DNA from 4 places in the Pseudoalteromonas sp. SR41-4 genome. Region 4 is predicted to be linked to each of the others. Evidence: predicted binding sites of a transcription regulator. Region 4 holds the regulator's gene; each other region holds the start of a gene.
The links. The regulator sigma-54, encoded in region 4, starts transcription at its own class of promoters, with help from an activator protein. The targets are predictions, from matches to a motif close to GTTGGCACGNNNNTNGNNT.

Region 1: H5180_RS18295 (DUF1328 family protein) is a predicted target of sigma-54. The motif match lies at 3,566-3,584, and genes of this name have one in related genera.
Region 2: H5180_RS18035 (BON domain-containing protein) is a predicted target of sigma-54. The motif match lies at 4,581-4,599, and genes of this name have one in related genera.
Region 3: H5180_RS00380 (hemerythrin domain-containing protein) is a predicted target of sigma-54. The motif match lies at 2,733-2,751, and genes of this name have one in related genera.

The regions. Positions count from the first base shown of each region.
Region 1 covers NZ_JACJEI010000027.1:62,510-68,438, forward strand. Annotated here, with positions in the region: gene rnc (ribonuclease III) at 1-614, shown strand, start outside; gene era (GTPase Era) at 604-1,536, shown strand; gene recO (DNA repair protein RecO) at 1,554-2,243, shown strand; gene pdxJ (pyridoxine 5'-phosphate synthase) at 2,306-3,037, shown strand; gene H5180_RS18290 (hypothetical protein) at 3,107-3,298, opposite strand; gene H5180_RS18295 (DUF1328 family protein) at 3,353-3,526, opposite strand; gene H5180_RS18300 (OadG family protein) at 4,047-4,292, shown strand; gene oadA (sodium-extruding oxaloacetate decarboxylase subunit alpha) at 4,303-5,929, shown strand, end outside.
Region 2 covers NZ_JACJEI010000027.1:16,823-22,751, reverse strand. Annotated here, with positions in the region: gene H5180_RS18055 (SDR family oxidoreductase) at 1-247, shown strand, start outside; gene H5180_RS18050 (DUF4153 domain-containing protein) at 440-2,176, opposite strand; gene H5180_RS18045 (tRNA1(Val) (adenine(37)-N6)-methyltransferase) at 2,235-2,933, opposite strand; gene srmB (ATP-dependent RNA helicase SrmB) at 3,010-4,242, shown strand; gene H5180_RS18035 (BON domain-containing protein) at 4,652-4,981, shown strand; gene H5180_RS18030 (hypothetical protein) at 5,223-5,414, opposite strand; gene H5180_RS18025 (hypothetical protein) at 5,516-5,908, opposite strand.
Region 3 covers NZ_JACJEI010000001.1:105,428-111,356, forward strand. Annotated here, with positions in the region: gene H5180_RS00370 (TonB-dependent receptor) at 1-417, shown strand, start outside; gene H5180_RS00375 (S9 family peptidase) at 510-2,558, shown strand; gene H5180_RS00380 (hemerythrin domain-containing protein) at 2,789-3,214, shown strand; gene H5180_RS00385 (TonB-dependent receptor domain-containing protein) at 3,522-5,846, shown strand.
Region 4 covers NZ_JACJEI010000039.1:12,334-18,262, reverse strand. Annotated here, with positions in the region: gene rapZ (RNase adapter RapZ) at 1-789, opposite strand, end outside; gene ptsN (PTS IIA-like nitrogen regulatory protein PtsN) at 978-1,430, opposite strand; gene hpf (ribosome hibernation promoting factor) at 1,435-1,722, opposite strand; gene H5180_RS20995 (RNA polymerase factor sigma-54) at 1,751-3,247, opposite strand; gene lptB (LPS export ABC transporter ATP-binding protein) at 3,314-4,039, opposite strand; gene lptA (lipopolysaccharide transport periplasmic protein LptA) at 4,036-4,569, opposite strand; gene lptC (LPS export ABC transporter periplasmic protein LptC) at 4,559-5,113, opposite strand; gene kdsC (3-deoxy-manno-octulosonate-8-phosphatase KdsC) at 5,110-5,661, opposite strand; gene H5180_RS20970 (KpsF/GutQ family sugar-phosphate isomerase) at 5,661-5,929, opposite strand, start outside.

The sequences.
Region 1 (5,929 bases), on a different contig from region 4:
TTGAGCAGGCGATGACCCATCGCAGCCATAAAGGACAACACAATGAACGCTTAGAGTTTTTGGGCGATTCCATTTTAAGCTTTGTCATTGCCAATGCTTTATATAGTAAGTTCCCCAAAGCGCGTGAAGGCGATCTTAGCCGCATGCGTTCAACGCTTGTGCGTGGACAAACCTTAGCTGAATTTGGTTTAGAGTTTGGCCTAGGTGATTACTTACGCTTAGGGCCGGGTGAACTTAAAAGTGGTGGTTTTAGACGTGAATCAACTTTAGCTGATGCGGTTGAAGCAATTATTGGTGCGGTATTTTTAGATGCTGGCATTGATGTTTGTGGAGACTTGATTTTGGCGTGGTACGAATCTCGCCTTGATGCCATTTCGCCAGGTTTAAACCAAAAAGATCCTAAAACATTACTACAAGAATACTTACAAGCCCGCAAATTACCTTTGCCAGGCTATACTGTAGTAGATACTAAAGGTCAGGCACACAATCAAACGTTCACGGTTGAATGTATTGTTGAAGGTATGGATAGCATCATCTCAGTTGGCAGTTCTCGTCGTAAAGCTGAACAAAAAGCCGCTGAAAAAGCGTTGAAGATACTTAAAAATGAATCTTGATACATTGATCCAACCGCACACGCGTGATTTAGATACTTTTTGTGGCATGGTCGCTATTGTTGGCCGCCCAAACGTTGGTAAATCTACCTTGCTTAATGAAATTATTGAGCAGAAAGTAAGTATTACCTCGCGTAAACCGCAAACCACACGCCACCGTATTATGGGTATTCATACTGTAGGTAAGCACCAAGCCGTGTATGTTGATACACCAGGCCTGCATGTTGAAGAAAAGCGTGCCATTAACCGTTTAATGAACCGTGCTGCTTCAAGTTCATTAGGTGATGTTGAGCTAGTTATTTTTGTTGTTGAAGGTACTCATTGGAATGCTGACGATGAAATGGTGCTTAACAAAGTAAAGCAAAATGGCAAACCAGTATTACTTGTGATGAACAAAATTGATCAAGTAAAAGACCGTGACCTTGTGCTACCGCATATGAAGTGGTTAGGCGAAAAGTTTGATTTTGTTGGCATTATGCCAGTATCTGCGACTCAAGGTAAAAATATCAACCTGATCAAAGATGAAGTAACTAAGCGTTTACCACCGTGTGAATTTTACTTCCCTGAAGATTACGTAACAGATCGTTCAATGCGCTTTATGGCAGCCGAAGTGATCCGTGAAAAGTTGATGCGCTTTATGGGTGAGGAGCTTCCTTACTCAGTTACCGTTGAAATTGAGCAGTTTAAATGGCAAGAAAATGGCATTTGGCATATCAATGGCTTGATTTTAGTTGAGCGTGAAACGCAAAAACGTATGGTTATTGGTAATAAAGGCGAAAAGCTTAAAGTGATTGGCCGCGAAGCCCGTAAAGATCTCGAAGAAATGCTTGATAATAAAGTGTTTTTAGAACTTTGGGTGAAGGTTAAATCAGGTTGGGCTGACGACGAGAGAGCACTTCGCAGTTTAGGCTATGGTGAAGATTAATAGCCTAAGCGATATTTATGGATAGCGACTTCTACACGGCATATTTATTACACCGACGTCCTTTTAGTGACTCACAAGTAATGCTTGATATGTTAGTAGAAGGCGTTGGCCAGTTGCGCATGCTGGCGCGAATTAGCGGTCGCCAAGCAACAAAATACAAAGCTCAGTTACAACCCTTCCAAGCTTTACTGGTAAATTATACCGGTAAACACGACCTGAAATATATCCAACGATTTGAACTACATGGCACGCAATCCACACTAGTTGGGGATCAGCTTTATTGTGGGTTTTATCTAAATGAACTAACCAACCGCATTGTACCAATTAATGAACCAATTGATCATGCCTATCAATTGTATAAAACTCACCTACAACAGCTTAACCAGCACCCTAACTTACAAGCTGTATTACGTTCTTATGAATTTCAATTATTAGAATTATTAGGCTATGGCGTTGACTTTAGTTTTGATGCCGCAGGCGATCCAATTTCGGCAGAGCAAACGTATAGTTACTTTGCTGAATACGGCTTTGTTGCCCAAGAAAATCAAGGCAGTGGCTTTTCTGGCGCGCAGTTAAATGCAATTGCAGCTCATGACTTTAGTGCGCCGGATGTGTTATATATGGCAAAACAATTAAGTCGTCATTTAATGAAGCCTTTATTAGGCAAAAAACCATTAAAAAGTCGCGAGCTGTTTATATCCAAATAGTTTGGGTATTCACCAACAATCTTAATACGGTATTTTTAACCGTTATTTTTACAGGTAAAAAAATGAAAGATATTCTTTTGGGTATAAACGTTGATCATATTGCTACCTTACGCCAAGCTCGGGGTACAAGTTACCCAGATCCAGCACATGCTGCGAGTGTTGCTGAGCATGCTGGCGCTGATGGGATCACTATTCATTTACGTGAAGACCGTCGTCACATTCAAGATCGTGACGTGTATGTGATGGCTAAAACAATCCAAACACGAATGAACCTTGAAATAGCGGTTACAGATGAAATGATTGATATTGCTTTAGATGTTAAGCCAGCTTATGTTTGCTTAGTACCAGAAAAACGCGAAGAGTTGACCACCGAAGGCGGTTTAGACGTTGTTGGTAATCTAGATAAGATTAAAGCCGCGACAGCAAAATTAACTGACGCCGGTATTAAAGTATCGTTATTTATCGATGCAGACAAAGCACAACTAGATGCAGCTAAAGCCTGTAATGCCCCTTATGTTGAAATTCATACTGGCGCTTATGCGGATGCGCAAACTGATACCGAGATACAAAAACAACTTGAGCATATTCATCAAGGTGTAAAGTATGCAGCAAGTTTGGGTTTGATAGTAAACGCCGGCCACGGTCTTCATTATCATAACGTGAAACCGATTGCTGCTATGAAAGAGATTTACGAACTAAACATTGGTCACGCAATTATAGCGCGTGCAGCCATAGATGGATTAGATAAAGCAGTACGTGACATGAAGCGACTAATGCTAGAAGCGAGAGCTTAATTTTAACTTCTCTTAAAATGCAAAAAACGACTCAAAAGAGTCGTTTTTTATTATTTGTATCTAACTGGATTAACAGTTAGTTTCTTTAGCGTTAACGCCTTCTTTTACTTCTTCACAGGCGTCTTCTACTTTGTTTTGTACGTCGGTTACAGCTTCATCGATGCGTTCACCGGCCTCTTCTGCATGATTGTCTTCACAACCCATGATAAAAAAACTAGCGAATAAAGCGATCACAGCAGTTTTAATAGTTGTCGATTTCATAATGTAATTCCTTGTAAAATTAATAAATGTGTTGTTATTTAAAATAAATTGTTATCACTTAGGGACATTGCCGCGCAACGCACCTGAAACGAGTGAAATAACTAACAATACAATAAAGATAAAAAAGATAATCTTAGCAATTCCTGCTGCGGCACCTGCGATACCACCAAAACCTAACACTGCAGCAATAAGCGCAATAACTAAAAATGTAATTGTCCAGCGTAACATTGTCGTCTCCTTGGTTTGTTAATTTGTTCAGAGTAAATAATGCCAGTTACATGCCATGTGTTTAAATCCTTTATTATCAATAGGATAGTGTTTATTTTATTTATTTTCATGAATTAGGTGGGAATTATTTACAGCTTTATCTGTAACTTATACTCGGCGTCCTGAAAAATAAATATTTCAGTATGATTTTTTGGTAAGACCAATTTCATGTTGAGTGCTTTTTCATTAATTTAACAGTTGTTGAGTAGTTCGGTTGGTAAGTTATTAAGGTGCAGATTAGATTTCACTTATAAGTTATAGCTATATTCAGTATTTTTATCATCTATATCCTATTAAATTATAGTAAAAAGCAGTGTGTTAACTTTGCTGAAGATATGTTAGCTTTATATTAATTGGTTTTACCAATTTACAAAGTGTTGGACTTGGTCTGTTTCTTTGATATGATTATCGCATAAATATTTAAATAAAGTGATTTTTTACCTATCTTTCGGGTGGGTAAGAATACTCAGGGGGGGGCAGAATGGATATAGGTCAATTACTTGCTACTGCAGCAAACTTAATGCTCACTGGGATGGTGGGAGTTTTCGTTTTTCTTTCGTTGTTGATTGCAGCAATTACCGCTATGTCTAAATTAGCGAGCCGCTTTGAACAGCCGGTTGTAATGCCAACGCGCACACCATCGATCAAAGCACCCGGTGTACCAAGTGAACACATCGCTGCGATAAGTGCTGCCATAGCTCAGTACAAAAATAAACAAAAACTATAAGGGATGACTTGTGGCTAAATTAAAATTAACAGAATTAGTACTTAGAGACGCGCATCAATCATTATTAGCAACGCGTATGCGTTTGGATGACATGCTACCGATTGCACAAAAATTAGATGATGCAGGTTACTGGTCGATCGAATCATGGGGTGGGGCTACTTTTGATTCATGCATTCGTTATTTGGGTGAAGATCCTTGGGAGCGTATTCGTGCTCTTAAAAAAGCTATGCCAAATACTAAACAGCAAATGTTATTACGTGGTCAAAACCTTTTAGGCTATCGTCATTATGCAGATGATGTTGTTGAAAAATTTGTAGAGCGAGCGCACAAAAATGGTGTTGATGTGTTTCGTATTTTTGATGCGATGAACGATGTTCGTAATCTTGAAACGGCTATTAAAGCTGCGATTAAAGTTGGCGCACATGCACAAGGTACAATTTCGTACACAGTAAGCCCGGTTCATACACTTGATATGTGGTTAACGCTTGCCAAGCAGCTTGAAGAGTTAGGCTGTCATTCAATTTGTATTAAAGATATGGCTGGTTTGCTTAAACCATACGATGCAGAAGAGTTAATCAAAGCGTTAAAAGAAACAGTCTCTATCCCAATTGCAATGCAGTGTCATGCCACAACAGGTTTAAGTACTGCTACTTACCAAAAAGCGATTGATGCAGGTATTGATATGCTTGATACCGCAATTTCATCAATGAGTATGACTTACGGACACAGCGCAACTGAAACGATTGTATCGATTGTTGAAGGTACTGAACGTGATACTGAGCTGGATTTAAATCAACTCGAAGAGATTGCTGCTTATTTCCGCGATGTTCGTAAAAAATATGCCGCGTTTGAAGGCAGCTTAAAAGGTGTTGATGGCCGTATTTTATTAGCGCAAGTGCCTGGTGGCATGTTAACTAATATGGAAAACCAGCTTAAAGAGCAAGGTGCTGCGGATAAATTGAATGAAGTATTACTTGAGATCCCACGTGTACGTGAAGACTTAGGTTATTTACCGTTAGTTACACCAACATCACAAATTGTTGGTACACAAGCAGTATTAAATATATTGACGGGCGAGCGTTATAAAACTATCACCAAAGAAACTGCCGGAGTGCTAAAAGGTGAGTATGGCGTAACTCCTGCGCCGATGAATAAAGAATTACAAGAGCGCGTACTTAATGGCGCAGAAGTCATTACTTGCCGCCCAGCTGATTTATTGCAACCAGAACTAGAAATACTTCAAGCTGAGTTATTAAAAGAAGCAAAAGAGCAAGGCTTAAGCTTAGCGGATGAGCAGATTGATGACGTTTTAACGTATGCATTATTCCCACAAATTGGGTTGAAATTCATTAAAAATCGTAATAACCCAGATGCTTTCGAAGCTGTACCAAGTGCTGAATCTGCTAATAAAGAACAACCAGTTAGCAATAAAAAAAGTAACAGCAACACAGTAAAAGCAGAGCAGTACAGCGTAAAAGTAGATGGTAAAGTTTATGATGTAGTGGTTGCACAAGGCGGTGAGCTTAAAGAAGTAACACTTAAAGATAGTGAGCATATTCCACAATCGGCGTCAGTTGCTTCCGGCGAAACACTTAACGCTCCACTTGCTGGTAACATCTTTAAAATCAAGGTGAAAG
Region 2 (5,929 bases), on a different contig from region 4:
TTTAAAACCTTACTTAGTTGCTAAACATATGGCTGACGAACATCTAATCAATAGCGGCCTAAATTATACTATTGTACGCCCAGGTTCACTTAACAACGACAGTGCTTCATTGCAAATCACCACACAACGGCCAAGTGAACGTAAAGATGCAAAAGTCAGCCGTGAAAACGTGGCAAATGCCTTGTTGCAAGTGGTAAAAACGGCTCCTGGTGACAACCGAATATTTGAGTTATTTGATGCCAATTAAAGCCTGTATCTGGCTGTAATTACAGAAATACCAGGAGCTATAGCAGAATAATTTTCTGTATGCTCCTGCTGTTACTTAGCCTAACAATATTTATTAGTTTGGTGATTCAATGTATTACGCTAAACGTTATAGCGTTGAACTTTATATTGAATTACCAACTAATATTTTGAACACTCTGACCTTAAACCCTGTTTAGTAATCAATATTACTCCTGACTTTAAACAGCACATCGCCAATTTTCAAATCATTATATTTGGGTTGTGCAACCTCAATGTTATCTGCATCAATCAGTGTTTTTAGTAATTTAATTTGCTCGGGATTATCGATAGTCATGTATTTTGATTGCCATTGAGTGCCATCATGCAACCACAGATTAGCTTCAGTAGAGTGATTCGTTTCATCTATAAATACATAATCGAGTTGTTCATCTTGATTTAAATCTATGGCGATAAAATAAAATGAATGACTTTTAAGCGGTGTCCAGCGGTTGAAATGTAAGCTCTCGAATACAGCCTGAATTAACTCATCCGAAAACACCTGCCGCCTAGGCCAAAACATCGAGTGCGTAACAAACTCTGTTATTGATGTTTGCTCGGCTAAAGCCTCAAACTCTGGATTATCTGGGTTGACATACATTCGCTCAATGATCATTGCTTGCTCTGGATGAATACTCTGAATTTGCGCTTGTAACTTTTGCATTGCAAGATAGCCTTGGCGTCCTAAATTACTTGAGAAGTAATAATAATCAAATTCTTCAATACTCACGTCACCTTCATTTAAGCGCGCGATTTGACTCTCGGTAGATAAACGCTGAAAATTCAAAACTGGCGAGTTCACTAGTAGCATAAATATTAAAATCACTACTCCCATCACAATATTAACTTTGCTTTGCACTTGTTGCCATGCATCGCGCTTTTTAACGATCCCGACTAAATACCCAAATGAAAAACACGCAAGTAAAAGACACACTAAAATAGCCCAGCAGCGACCCACCGTGATCCCGTATTGTTCAACTCTAAGCCAAATGCCATAAGCGGCAATCACACTGTAAATTGGTAATAAAGCAATACCAAAAAATACTAACCTATGTATTACAATTTTATAAGGTCGCTGATCAGCAGCGTATTGATAAACCGTATTCACAAAAAATAAAGTGAGTACCTGTAACCATAAAACTAACGAGCTACCACTGCCTGTTTGCCATAATTTATCTAGCCCCGTAAACGGTAGCGTCGCTAAAAAGCCTAAAGAAATAACCGTAAGTACTGGCAGTAAAAACTTAATCAAGGTTTGCAATAAAAATGAGATGTTATCTTCTATATGCATAACCCCTCTAAAGATCACCGTGGCAAAACCGAACGCTAAGGTTAAAGTTGGGATCCAAAACCAGTCTTTTTTGAGTAGCTCAGAGAAAAATGTAATCTCTAACGCATTAAATAGCGCCGCTCCTAACTGCAAAATTCCCCAGAAAATTAAAACGAATAACCAACACTCTGCAAATAAAATAAAGTTACGCCATGAGAGCTTGAATAATTGGCTATAACTAATTGCTTCATTATCAATCAGTTGTTGGATATACATAAGTGCTTTAAAGCTGGCAATTAAGGCTGTGAATATAAAAATGGCCGTTAAAGCATCGTTATTAACCAGCGCAATAGGGTATTGCTGAGCACCAATATAAGCACCAAGGAGTGATAACAACAGACTAAATGGTAACAAGTAACTAAGCAGTTTTTTAATATTAGCTTGCTCTACAGCAAGTAAAGTCAGTAGCACAAAACTAATGGTAAAAGTAACTAAAGAAAACAACCAAACTGGCTCTGTCGCAGGCCATAGCTGATTTTCAACACTACGATATAACAAAGTAAGAACAATGCCTTGCACTAAGGAAAGTACAAAAATAAAAGGTTTAGGTAGTTGATTATCCATATCTATCACTCAGGTTTTTCATCAGTGTGCGATAAATGTACCTTTTATTCAATGATGATTACATTTTCAAGTAAAAGTCTTTACATAAAGCTATATACTCATCGCTATATTGAGCCCCTTGACCATGAATCGTTAAGCTGGTCAGCTCGCATTCTTGCATCTGATAAGCAAAGCACATTAAGCTCCTACTCGGCGCTTTAGTGGCAGTAGTTTGTACTAAACAATGGCGCACTAAATACAAACCTTGTAATTGCGCTTGTGCAATAAACAACTGCGCTTCTGGGCAAGGTAGGATCACATTTAAAAAAGCATTTTGGTGACTAAGGTGTTTGAATGCAGTGATTAACTCACTAAAACTTAAGCTATCTGTATGACGTGCGGTATTACGAGCTAAGTCCTGCCCTTTTAAACTGGCATTAAAATACGGAGGGTTACTGATCACAACATCAAACTCAGTTGTGGTGGTTACTTGCTGAATAGCTTTTTGCATCAGTGTAATATCTGGCCATGGGCTATTTGTAAAATTTTGCTGCGCATCAGCACATGCATTGGCATCAATTTCAACAGCATTAACCTGCATAGTTGGTTTGCGTTGCTTGCACATTAATGCCAACAACCCAGTACCTGTGCCAATATCAAGTAACCGCTGTGAAGTAGTTAAGTCAGCCCATGCACCGAGTAAAATTCCATCCGTCGAGACCTTCATCGCACTGCGCGTTTGCGCTACTTTAAATTGTTTAAACACAAAGCCTGACATTTTTTCACCTTTTCATTCACCAACTGGCGGATAGCGCGTATAATTACCAGCAATTGTCCTCTATTTTTGACACTCTATGCAATTTTCTGATTTTGATATTGATAACAAGATACTACAAGCCGTTGCTAAAATGGGTTACGAAACCCCAACTAGCATTCAACAACAAGCGATCCCTGAAGCGCTGCAAGGCCGTGATATTTTAGCCTCTGCACCAACCGGTACTGGTAAAACAGCGGCATTTTTGATCCCGGCGATTCAATACTTACTTGATTTCCCGCGTCGCGAGCCTGGTTTTGCCCGTGTTTTGATCATGACTCCAACGCGCGAGTTAGCTTATCAAATTCATGAACAGTGTGAACTACTTGCTAAAGGCACTAACCTTAAAATTGGTGTTGTTACTGGCGGTATTAACTACGGTACGCATAAAGAAATTTTTGAAAAAAATAACGATATATTAATCGCCACACCAGGGCGATTAATGGAATATTTAGAAACCGAAAACTTTCATGCCGAAAACGTCGAGATGCTTATTTTAGACGAAGCAGACCGCATGTTAGACATGGGCTTTCGTAAAGAAATGATGCGTATTTGCGAAGAAGCAAAAAATCGTCGTCAGTGCTTTTTATTCTCAGCCACTCTTGAAGGCGATAGCGTTGAACGATTTGCAGAGCAAATTTTAAAAGATCCAGCCCTATTAGAAGCTGAATCTTCACGTAAAGAAAAAGCTAAAATCCACCAATGGGTACACATTGCTGATGATTACAACCATAAATTAGCAATGTTGGTTGAAATACTAAACAGTGAAGACTTAAGCAAAGCTATTGTGTTTGTTAAAACCCGTGATCGCCTAGAAACATTAGTCGGCGAGCTGACCAATGCTGGGGTGCGCGCAGCCTGGTTACGTGGCGAGATGCCACAAGACAAACGCATGAAGGCAATGGAAAATTTCCACAGTGGCCGTACAAGAATATTAGTTGCGACTGATGTTGCCGCCCGCGGTATTGATGTGGCTGATATTAGTCATGTAATCAACTTTGATATGCCACGCACAGCAGACGTGTATGTTCACCGTATTGGCCGCACTGCTCGCGCAGGTAAGAAAGGCATTGCAATTTCGTTAGTAGAAGCCCATGACATTGCAGTATTAGCCAAAATTGAACGCTACATTGAGCTGCGCCTTAAACGCCGTGTTGTTAAAGGATTTGAGCCGCGTCATAAAGAAGCTAAAGCGCCAATCAAAAAACATAAAGATCCGGTAAAAATCAAAGCCCGTAAAAAGGCCAAAGCTAAAGCCAAGAAAAAGAAATAATTCATCTGCTTTAACGCTACACAAAAAGCCGAGATTTATCATAGTCTCGGCTTTTTACATTCAGTTTTACCTACTCGCAGTAAGTTATTAAACCCTCTCATAGCAGTCATGCAAATTAGTTATCTTGTGATCCCCATTTAGCTTGCTCATTACAAACTTGCAGCTACGACCATCACTTAACAAAAAATATATTGCATCGCTATAGCTGAGCTGCGCTAAACAGCAACTACAAATCTAAATTAGTTAGCTAATCGCCGTACTTTTTACTCAGTTGAATGTAAAAAATTCCAAAAACATTACCTAAACTTAAAACATCCCTTAAATTTCAATACGTTAAAGTTGGAATAAATATTGTAACAGTAAGCTTACTATTCACTAAACACATACAATAGATGTTATGAGGGAAATCATGGACCGCTTCAAATTAACTGTATCATTGGTATCACTTTGCTGTGTATTTTTACTCGCCTGCGCAACGCAAGTCAGTGCAGCCACTAGTACAATTATGATCAGCAGCGTTTCTCCTCAACCAACACTACAACAGACTATAATTCATAAACTGCGTAGCAATCCAAACCTAAACCTCTCGCAACTGCGAGTACACGTTGATGGCAACAAAGTAGCCATTTATGGTCTAACCGAAACCGGCTTTGAACGCGCACTGGCACAAAAGTTTTTAGAAAACACCCAAGGTGTGGCAATTATTGAAAATAAAATGCAGGTTAAAGTAGCTAGATAGAAGATTAAAAATTGATTTGCAAGGCTCTACTATTTAAAGACAAGATAAGCATTACTGTGCTTGCTCAACATATAAAAACATCACCAACACACCGCAATGCACAATAAGGTATTTAATAGAAATAGAACTGCTTTGTTGTGTTATCGCTAGTGCAATTAAACTCACTGCTGAGTTTAATTGGCAATTTTATGCGTTTAACACAAATGTGAGAAACACTAATCTACAGATGAATTTTTATGATTTACTCAACTGCTTTAATTTTAACGATACCAAACTTAATGAGGCCAAAATATCCGATCTCGGCAGCTACCACTACAGGCAGAACTATTTTTAACCAATAGTTTGGTGAACCGTAAAACATCGCCAGTATAGTCACTGCAATAGATGAAATAATTAGGGCTGCAATACCGCCACTAACCTTATCAATTCGCACTGGCTCCTTACAATTTGAGCACTTTACTTTCAAGGGATTCATGGTGTTTAAAACTGCCATAAAAGAAATACTGGCACTACAATTATTACACTTACTCATTACTAACTCTCAGTTGGTTTAATAAAGAAATCTTTGGCATCGCTAAAATACAAAGCCCATGCAGCGAACAATGGATATATAGCTTTATTTATAATATTTGAAAATGAAAAAACAGCGTTACTTTCTAATGAAACGATAAGTGAATCACCCGCATATAAAAATACGTAAAGAAAAACTACAGAGAAAAACAAATGTAATCCTTTTGAATTTCTTTTAAATATTTGCCACATAGCAATTATTTGGATCGTAACAGCAATTGACCAAATAACTAAACTGATAATACCTAAAGTTGGGTCATCAGAAATAAACACCAGTAAAGCTGATGCGATAAAAGGCCAAAGACCATAACAAAAGAAACAAAGGATAACTGTTCCATAAACCATGATTTCTTTCATCCAGATACCTTAATTCCCTTT
Region 3 (5,929 bases), on a different contig from region 4:
GGTGTTGAGATTGGCTATCAACAAGAGCTTATCTATGGTTTTGGCTTGATCACCAACTATACGTTTGTTGATGGCGACCGAACAGATAGCACATCAGCGCGCGACGATTATGTACCCGGCACCTCAAAACACACTATTAATCTAACCAGTTATTATGAAAATGATTGGCTAAGCTCACGCTTGGCGTATAACTATCGCACACATTTTGCCACGGGTGTGGGAGAGACTATGATGGATGATTTTGGCCAACTTGATGGTAGCGTCACTTTTAAAATATCTGATAGCCTTGATTTTGTTATTGAAGCGATAAACCTCACCGATGAGATCACTTACCTTTATGAGCGTAATGAATATGCGCCAACGGGCATTTATCAAAATGGCCGTCGCTTTTATGTTGGTGTGCGCTACAGCCATTAGCCGACAATGTTTGCGTATTAATCGCATATTTTAGCATTTAAGGTACACCTTGTTATAATCCTTTGATAATTAAAACATGCGAAGGAAAATTCATGATAAAAACTAGCCTAGCACTGGCTCTTGGACTCTCAAGCTCACTGGCATTTGCAGCCACATCGCTTACTGTAGAAGATATCCCTAAAATTCAGTCAGTTATTCAAACCAGCATTAGTCCAGATGGTGACAATGTTGCATTTACCCGCTCAGTGCCACGTGAATTATACGTCGACGAGAATGGCGCCAATTATAGCGAACTCTATGTCGTCGATGATGAAGGTGTCGAGCGTCCTTTCATTACCGGCTCTGTAAGTATCAAGAGTATTCAATGGTCAAACGATAGCAAAACGATCTACTTTTTAGCAAAACTTAAAGACGACAAGTTTACCGCGTTATATCAAATTCCAGTGGATGGTGGTCAAGCGCAAAAAGTACTATCGCTTAAAGACACATCAATTTCTAGCTATCAGTTAAGCCCGAATAACAAACAACTCGCTATTTTAGCTATGCCAGCGGCTGATAAATCTGAAAAAGAGCTAAAAAAATTAGGCTTTATGGCTGAGGTGTATGAGCTAGGCTTAAAAGATAAACAACTATTTATTGTCGATTTAGCCAAAACAGATAAACCTCTGACACCAACAGCGCTTAACGTTGCGAACTATGTAAGTGATGTAAACTGGGCCGCAAAAGGCGATAAGTTATTAGTAAAAACCCAGCCTACAGCGCTAATTGACGACAAATACACTAAATCACAATGGCACTTATTTGATATTGCGACTAATCAAGTGACGATGTCGTTTGCTACTGAAGGTAAATTAGACAGTGCTGAACTGTCTCATGATGGTCGTTACATCGCAATTCTAGGTGCCGAAGATAAGCATGATCCAGCAGCTGGTCGTTTATTTTTAGCTGACACAAAAACAGGTGAAGTAAGTGATTGGTTACCCAATTTCATGGGTCATATCGTTGATTTTAAATGGTCACATAAACGCAATACGCTTAATTTTATTGCCAATGTAGGTACGCAAAGTTTTGTCGCAAGCATTAAAACCGGCTCTAATAAATACAAAAAAATTATTAATGAAGGCCAATTTATTGCATCAAATCTGAGTATTTCTGATTCAGATAAAACCTTAGCGCTACGTGCAAACACTGCAAAGCACCCAAATGAAGTATTCATTATTCGTGGCTCTAAAGCACAACGTTTAACGGATTCAAACAACTGGTTGAATGACAAACGTTTTGCTAAGCAAGAAACTATTTCACTTAAGGCCCGCGACGGTGTTGAGATTGATGGCATATTAGTCTACCCATTAGATTATGATAAAGGCACGCGCTATCCATTGATCATGTCAGTGCACGGTGGCCCTGAAAGCCATGACAAAGACGGTTGGGTAACAAACTACTCGCGCCCAGGTCAAATGGGGGCTGCACGTGGTTATGCTGTCTTTTACCCAAATTACCGTGGCTCTACAGGTAAAGGCGTTGATTATTCAAAGCTTGGTCAAAACGACTATGCAGGTAAAGAGTTTGACGACTTAATTGACTTTAAACAGCATCTTGTTGAAATGGGCTTAGTTGATACTAAACGTGTTGGTATTACGGGTGGCTCTTATGGTGGTTATGCATCAGCATGGGCCGCAACAAAATTGACTGAACACTTTGCTGCGAGCGTAATGTTTGTAGGTGTTACCAACCAACTATCTAAATTTGGAACTACTGATATTTCCAACGAAATGAATCTTGTGCATGCACGTTCATACCCATGGGATAAATGGCAGTGGTATTTAGAGCGCAGCCCTATTTACTGGGCTGGCCAGTCTAAAACACCATTACTGATCATGCATGGTAAAGATGATCCTCGCGTACACCCTGCACAATCAATGGAACTGTACCGTTATATGAAAGTACAAGGCAAAGATGTACGCCTTGTATACTATCCAGGCGAAGGTCATGGTAACCGTAAAGTAGCCGCGCAATATGATTACAGTTTACGTTTAATGCGTTGGATGGATAACTATTTAATTGACGGCAAAAAAGACATGCCAGCATTCGAGATTGACCATGCAGGCAAGTTAAAAGCGGTAAAAGACGCCAATAAATAACTCTCTTATTTTGTGTAAATATGCTTTTAGGCCAACATTCATGTTGGCCTTTTTGCTTTTGAATAACAATGTATATGGATGTAATATAAAGACCTAACTCGGTAATTTTTACAAGAAAACATCCTAACAAGCTAAAATATAAAAATTAAATCAATATATTACAACAACTTAAAAGTTGGCTTCCGTCTTGCAATATTCATTGTAATTAATGAGTAAAGCAAGGAAAACCCATGAATATTTTTGAAGCACTTCGTAATGATCACGATAAACAACGTTCGCTTGTCGATGCGCTGATAAAAACCCAGGGGGAGTCACCGAATAGACAGTCTCTTATGGATAATTTAAAACATGAGTTAGTAGAACATGCTAAATTTGAAGAGCGTTATTTCTACAATCCTTTGATGTTTGATGATTTAACCCATGAAAAAGCCCGTCATAGTATTGCAGAGCATCATGAACTTGATGAATTGATTGAGCAACTTGAAGAAACTGATATGAGCTCACCAGCGTGGCTTGTGACCGCTAAAAAATTACATCATCTTGTACATCATCATCTCGCTGAAGAAGAGCATGAAGTATTTCAACTAGCCGGTAAAGCGCTAACCGAAAGTCAAAAAGAAAGTCTAGCCGAAAAGTATAATGATGCGATGAGTTAACTGCTATATGTGCCCGCTTTAATTTATAAAGCTCTCTAAATAGCTACAACTCTATACCATTTGCATTTATTAGGCACCTCTAACACGGTCAATACTTGGCTAAGCAAATACTCTTAAATTAACTAAGCCCGGCATCAAACGCTGGGTTTTTTAATGCTCATGCTCCATCCCCACCTTTATTTAATATGAAAATCATTCATTGAATGTAAATATTTCGCAATTGAATATACAACTGATAATTGTTATCATACCCACCTTGGTTACTTATTAGATTAATAATCTTTATTCTTGTCATGAAGGAAGTACAATGAAATCCCGCCCGCTTTATCTGGCCTCACTGATCAGTGCATTATTAACATCAACAACACTTATTGCTGATGATGACACAGCTGAAAATATGGAAGTGATGGTTGTCACCGCTTCTGGTTATGAGCAAAAATTAATAGATGCACCTGCAAGTGTCTCAGTTGTCTCTCGCGAAGATCTACAAAATAAGCCATTTACTAGCCTTGCTGATGCGCTTCGTGATATCGAAGGTATCGATGTTGGTGCCGGACAAGATAAAAACGGTAATATTAGTATTACCATGCGTGGTTTACCCGCAAGCTATACTCTAGTGCTTATTGATGGCCGCCGTCAAAGTGACGTAGGTAATATAGGCCCAAACAACTTTGGTAACAGCCAATTTATGTATATGCCGCCACTTGAGGCTATCGAGCGAATTGAAGTCGTTCGTGGCCCAATGTCCACTTTATATGGCGCTGATGCAATCGGTGGTGTAATCAATATTATCACTCGTAAAAATCTTGATAGCACCCATGGTAGCGTCACGGTAAGCAGTAATATCCAACAAGACGATCAATACGGTAACGATAATAAAGTCGATATATATTTGACCGGACCAAGCGGCGTTGAGGGATTAACTTACGGGATCCGTGGTAGTTTTTATGACCGTCAAGAAAGTGAGCCAACTTACAGCGAAAGTTTACCACTTCCAGATGGCAGCATGTGGGTTGATGATGGTAGTTTTGGCGATAAAAAAATCGTTGCAGCACGTAACTGGAATGCCGGCGCAACAATAAACTACCTGATCAATAATCAGAATGAAATCACCTTTGAGTACGACATAGCCAAACAGCGTTACGATAACACCGAAGGTCAAACAGGTACGTTAGATAGCCCAGTCAGTTTATGGCGTGTTAGCAAAGGCATTGTACAGCCACGCGTTGGTTATACTCCATATCAACGTGTTGAACGTGAGCAATTTGTATTTGCACATGTTGGTCGATACGATGTTGGTACGCTGACCAGCAGCATTACCCAAAGCAGCAGTGAAAACTTTGGTCGCTCATTACCTCTTAATGTACAAGAGCGTTTAGGTGTGCAGGCCATTTGGGACCAAGCAGTACAAGATCAAGGCATCGACAAGCCAGAACTAACGGATGCAATTTACGCTCAACTTGATGAGACTTTTTTACCACGCCCAATGCGTACACTAAAACTTGATAACTTAATTATTGATACTAAGTTTGAATCAAATATAGATAACCACTATTTTGTAGTAGGCGCACAATATTTTGATGCCGAAATGGAAGATGGTGTATTTGGTATGTACGGGGATGGCTTCCGTGAAGGTACGACTCAAGATCATCGTCAAACAGCTGTATTTGCTGAAGATAACTGGGAAATTACCACAAATCTAACTGCAACTTTCGGCGCTCGTTATGATCATCATAATATCTTTGGCTCACAAGTTAGTCCTCGCGCTTATTTAGCCTACTCTCCTGCTGATGAATGGACTTTCAAAGGTGGTATCAGCACAGGTTACAAAACCCCAGAGCCAAACCAACTATTCTCTGGTATTACAGGTTTTGGTGGCCAAGGTACTAAACCTTTTGTTGGCACGCCAGACTTACAACCAGAAACCAGTGTAAACTACGAAATGGCTGCTTACTTTAATGGCAGTGATAGTTTTAGTGGTAACGTAACGGTGTTTTACAATGATTTTAAAGACAAAATCATTAACCAAGATAACTTACCAAACTGTGAAGTGGCCATAGCTGATGAACCTTGTGTTGAAATTGGCGCAGGTTGGGCTGGCATCGGTAGCACCACCTTTACGCAAGCTGCTAACGTAGATAAATCAGCTACTCGTGGTGTTGAAATTGCTGCTAATTGGCAGATTATTGAACAGTTGTCACTACGTGGTAACTTTACTTACACCGATAGTGAAGTAAAAAGTGGTCGTGATGAAGGACTACCTTTAGTTAATACACCTAAAAATATGTATAACTTAACGCTTGCATGGCAACCATTGGATGATTTGAGTATTTCACTTATTTCTGAAATCCGCAGCGATCGTTACCGTGGTACGGCAAATGTGTCTGGTCCACAGGGCCCTGAAACACAAAAGCTCTACTACAAAGCCTATGATTTATATCATTTAGCAGCAAGTTATAAAATTAATGATAGCCTAGCATTAAATGCCCGTATTAATAATCTGTTAGATGACGACTTATCAAGCCGTACTTGCTTATTAGCAACCTCAGAGGAAGAGTACGAATGTACATCTGATTACAATACCACCCAAAAAGCACGCAGCTTGTGGGTATCAATGAGTTACAGTTTCTAGAATAAGAAGCTATAAAAATACAGCCCAGCAACAATGCTGGGCTTTTTATTATTACGATTTAACCGTGCCTTTTATACTTTATC
Region 4 (5,929 bases):
TTCACCTATAGTTTGCGCTAGATAAACTGAGCGATGTTGACCACCGGTGCAACCAATAGCAATTGTTAAGTAACTGCGGTTATTACGTTCTAAGTGCGGTAACCAAGTTTGTACAAAGGTTTGGATCTGCCAAGTGAATTTTTGCACGATACTGTGACTGGCTAAATAATCTTTTACTGGTTGATCCAGGCCTGTGAGCGGTTTTAACTCAGGCTCCCAGTGTGGATTAGGTAAAAAACGTGCATCAAATACATAATCGGCTTCTTTTGGAATACCATGCTTAAAACCAAATGATTCAAAGGTGATGATTAGTTTTTTATCTTTTTTCCCTAAAATCTTTTCACGGATTGACTCAGCAAGCTGGTGGACACTGAGATCTGTGGTATCAAGCATGAAATCAGCACGAGTAGTTAATACATCAAGCAACACTTTTTCTTGCTTGATGGCTAAATCCAGTGGCAAAGAGTCCAAAGATAATGGGTGTAAGCGGCGGGTTTCAGAAAAGCGTTTGATCAGGGTTTGATCATCACTGTCTAAATAAAATAGCGTCGGATTTGCAAAACCAGGCAAGTATTCAAGAATGTCGTTAAATTCTTCCTGCTCTTTCGGTAAATTACGAACATCGATACTGACGGCTATTTTGTCGTAATTATCAGAGACACTGCGTACTAATGACGGTAATAAGTTAACTGGAATATTATCTACACAATAATAGCCAAGATCTTCTACTACACGTAAAGCAACAGATTTACCTGAGCCAGAACGCCCACTGATGATGATTAACTCCATGTAAATTCTCCTTCATTTAATACCAATTTTATTAAAAACATGCTCATTCTTGCTTGTTAAATAACCCACTAACTTTGTTTAAAATTATTTATATAGAACAACTATATCTCATAATTTCCACCTTGTTCTAGAGCTATTTTCCTGTTGCAATAATTACTCTCTAATTCAATACAATACAATTGGTATGACTACGATTGAGCTGCAATTACATGATACAAATCTTGGTCTGTTTTTGCGCTACGTAGTTGTTTACAAAAATCTTTGTTATTGAGTTTATCAGCAATTGTGGCTAACGTCTTCAAATGAAGTTGGCTGTCACCATCTGGTACGATGAGGGCTACAAATATATCAACTGGGCGATTATCAATCGCATCAAAATCAACCGGTGATTCACTCACTAAAATTATTGCTAGCGGGTTTTCAACACCACTCATACGGCCATGAGGGATAGCAATACCACGACCAATACCGGTACTACCTAGTTTTTCTCTCGATAGTAGTGCGTTGAGGATTTCTTGTTGTGATAGCTGAGGGAGTTGTTCATGAGCCAATTGGCTTATAAATTCAATGATCCGTTTTTTGCTATTAAAAAGGACCGCAGCTTTACTGCAGTCCTGACAAATAAGTGAGCTTAATTTCATAGTGTTAGTGTCGAGCGTGCTTCTCTTTGTGTTTAATTACTTGACGATCAAGTTTATCGATTAGTCCGTCAATAGCTGCATACATGTCTTGGTGCTCAGTCGAGGCAAATAATTCAGCGCCACTGACATGTAATGTGGCCTCTGCTTTTTGGCTTAGTTTTTCTACATCAAGAATAACATGGACATTATTGATATGATCAAAATGCCTTTCAAGCTTGGCAAACTTATTGTTTACATAGTCTCTTAATGAATCAGTAATTTCTACGTGACGACCAGTTAAATTTAGTTGCATAAGCATTTTCCTCTTGTGATTTTACGCCTTAAATCAAACTTTTACGTTGATTTGACGGTGGAATAGCCAGCGACTCGCGGTATTTTGCAATAGTCCGTCTAGCTACTTTGATACCTTGCTCTGCCAATATATCTGCAATCTTACTATCACTCAATGGTTTCGCTGAGTTTTCTGCACTGATCAATTTTCTGATCAATGCTCGAATAGCTGTCGAAGAGCATTCGCCGCCGTTCTCAGTGCTTACATGACTTGAGAAAAAATACTTTAACTCAAAAATACCACGGGGGGTATGCATGTACTTTTGTGTCGTTACGCGAGAGATTGTTGATTCGTGCATCTCAACCATTTCAGCAACGTCGTTTAGTACCATAGGTCGCATTGCTTCAGGGCCATGCTCAAAGAATCCCTGCTGTTGTTTTACAATGCAGTTAGTTACTTTGAGTAACGTCTCGTTACGACTTTCTAGGCTTTTAATAAACCATTTAGCTTCTTGCAAATGCGAACGTATAAATTGGCTGTCAGTGCTTGATTTTACTGAGCGTGACATTGCCGCATATTGGCTGTTCACTCTAATTTTTGGCATGCTGTCTGGATTAAGTTCAACCACCCAGCGACCTTTAATTTTTTTCACCGAAACATCAGGTATAACATACTCTGACTCTTCGCGTACTATAGTATCCGCAGGCTTTGGGTTAAGGCTGTGGATCAATGTCATTACTTCTTTCAGCTCATCTTCTTTAAGCTTAGTCTTTTTCATCAAAGTGCGATAGTCACGACTAGCTAATAAATCGATATGATCAGTTAAAATCATTTTAGTCTCGCTAATCCAAGGAGTTGCAGGATCAAATTGATTTAATTGAATACATAAACATTCTTGTAGGCTGCGCGCAGCAATACCAACAGGGTCAAATAACTGAATGCGTTTTAACACTGCTTGCACTTCGTCTAGTTCGATTTCTTCTTCGTTATTACCTTGATTTAAGCTCTCTGCGATGTCTTCGCAGCTCAAGGTTAAAATACCTGAATCGTCAACAGCTTCAACAATCGCAATGGCAATAGCTTCATCGGTTGGACTAAAAGGTGTGAGCTGTAATTGCCACATCAGATATTCGTGCAGGGTTTCAGTTGAAGCACCTTGATAAATTGACTCATCTTCAGGCATTGGGCCGGATGACGTATTTGGCGCAGCACTCATGTATTCGTCCCAGGTGACGTCCATAGCCATTTCGTCACTTAAAGTCTCTTTGCTTAATGCTTCGCTACTTTCTTGTTCATATTCGCTGGGCTTGTCGTCTGCTGATGCACTAACAGTTAAGTCATCGTTGTCTTGTTTTTGTTCGTTTTTACCAGCCGTGTCGTCTGAATATTCATGCTCTTCTAGCTCTAACAATGGATTGCTGTCGAGTGCTTCTTGAATTTCTTGCTGGAGATCCAATGTACTGAGTTGCAATAAGCGAATTGCTTGTTGCAGCTGTGGTGTCATTGTAAGTTGCTGGCCCATGCGCAGCTGGAGTGATTGCCTCATGTATCTCTAACAATCCTTTTATTGTTATCATCGTTAAGTCTAGCAGATACTTAGCCGAGCGTGGCTTTATAGCCTAAATTGCTCGCCCAGGTAAACATCGCGGACTGTTTGGTCGGCAAGTACATGCTCAGGGGTACCTGATGCAATTAACTCCCCATGAGAAACTATGTAGGCTTTTTCACAAACATCAAGGGTTTCTCGTACATTGTGGTCGGTAATAAGTACGCCAATACCACGGTTTTTAAGGTGTTCAATAATCTTCTTTATATCTAACACTGAAATAGGATCAACGCCAGCAAAAGGCTCATCAAGTAAGATAAATTTTGGATTTGCGGCTAAAGCGCGTGCAATTTCAACTCGACGACGTTCACCACCAGATAATGCCATACCTTGGCTGTCGCGAATATGTTGAATGCTAAACTCATCAAGTAAGCTGTCTAGTGCTTCTTCTCTGGCTTGTTTATTCAGCTCTTTACGAGTTTCTAAAATAGCCATCAGGTTTTGATAAACAGTTAACTTACGAAAGATGGATGATTCTTGTGGTAAGTAGCCAATCCCTAACCGTGCGCGACTGTGCATTGGCAGTAAAGTGATGTCATTATCATCAATACTTATTTTACCTTTGTCGCTAGGTACTAAACCCACAATCATATAAAAAGTGGTGGTTTTACCTGCGCCATTAGGACCCAGTAAGCCAACAATGCTGCCTGCGCTAACTTCTAAACCCACGCTTTTTACAACTTGGCGACCTTTATAGCTTTTTGCTAAAAATTCAGCTTTTAATATACTCATGGCTGCCCTTTAGGTTTGTCTTTTTTACTGTCAACAGGTACCAAAATAGTGTGTACGCGATCGTTTGAGCTTGCGCCTTTTTCAGCACTGATCAGCTGTTGGTCCATATCATAGGTAATGCTTTTGGCATTAATTTTTTGACCTGCTTGAGTGACTTGTGCATTACCAATTAACGTTAAATAGCGCTTGGCGACATCGTAACGGACTTCATCAGCACTGGCGCTCATTATTGTGCCATCAGTTTGTTTTTCTTCAAAGTAAGCAGGGTTACCAGTTGCAACAAGCAATTGTTTGTTATTGCCTAAATCTTCGCGCTTATGGACTTCAAGTCGATCCGCTTTGATACGGCGGTTACCATGAATGATTTCAACATTTTTTTCAAAAATACCGATATTATCTTTCAGTTGGGCAAGCTGCTTTTCAGCACTGATAGAGACTTGATCCGCAGGTGGTGCCGTATTTTCAGCAAAGCTTGCAAAGGCAATGAATAAGCTTGGTATCACAAGCAAGTGAGCAAATTTATTGGTCATAATATATGGTTCGCGTATGGTTAATTAGTTCTACCACTTCGGCTTTTAAGTCGGCATGGAGGCCGCGCCCAGTGATCTTTAAATTTGGTCCGATTAATTCAACTGGTTGTTCTGAACTCATGGTTTGTAGTTCAATATCAACCTGAATATTATCTGCGTTTATATGTTCAATCATGGCATTATTGGTCAGGTTTTTAGCAACCACATTACCTTCTAAAATTAATTGATGATTTTCATATAGGGTGGCTTCATCGGCATTAATTTGCCACGTTTGCTGTTGATTATAGAGTGTAAAAATAGGTTGTTCAAAGTAAGTAAACCCTAACTGTTGGTAAAGTTCCATTTTTGCAGCTGTTACTTTGTGGCTAATTTTACCTTGTTCATCAAACGCGGTTTGTTTTAATGCCACCGCAGTATAATCAGGTTTTGCTATTATATCTTCTTGGTTTTGTTTTATGGCAGTGCTTTGATAAAAATACGGATACCACAGCCATACCATACAGCCGACAAATAATACGCATAATATTAAACGCGCACTATTCATGAGCTTGTGCCTTCGCTAGTTAATGATTTACCATTTTCGAGCATTAATAAATCAGTGAGTTCACGCACCGCTCCAAAACCACCAGGGAGCATGGTTGTATAATGTGAAACTCGCTTGATCAAGGGGTGAGCATCATTTACTGCCACCGCAAAACCAACTAATTCCATTACCGGCAAGTCAGGCCCGTCATCGCCTATGTAAGCGATTTGTTCATCGCTTAACTGCAATTTATCTTTGAGCTGTTGATAAGCTTGCAACTTGTTTTCTTGACCTTGGTAAATATGCGGTACTGTCAGGCTAGTCATCCGTTGCTGAACTATCTGTGAATGACGACCGGTGATCACGGCAACTTCAAAACCGCTATTGATCAGTGCTTTGATACCAAAACCATCTTTAGTATTAAACGCTTTGAGTTCTTCACCTTGATTGCCAAGATAAATGCGGCCATCTGAAAACACCCCGTCGATATCACAGATCAGGAGTTTGATTTTTTGTGCTCGCTCGCTCGCATCATCTGAAAGTGGCTGATATAAGTCAGCAAACTGCATTATAAAACTCCTGCTTTGAGCAAATCTTGCATATTAAGAGCACCAATAGGGTGGTGTTTATCATCAACTACAATTAAGCCATTGATACGCTTATTCTCCATAATATTGAGTGCCTCGGCGGCAAGCATATCTGCAGTTGCTGTAGTGCAAGAGCGGGTCATGACAGTGCTGATCAAAGTACTGTGAATATCCATTCGTTGCTCTAAAATTCGGCGTAAATCACCGTCAGTAAAAAGCCCTGCAAGTTGCCCTGTGTCGTCAACAATGG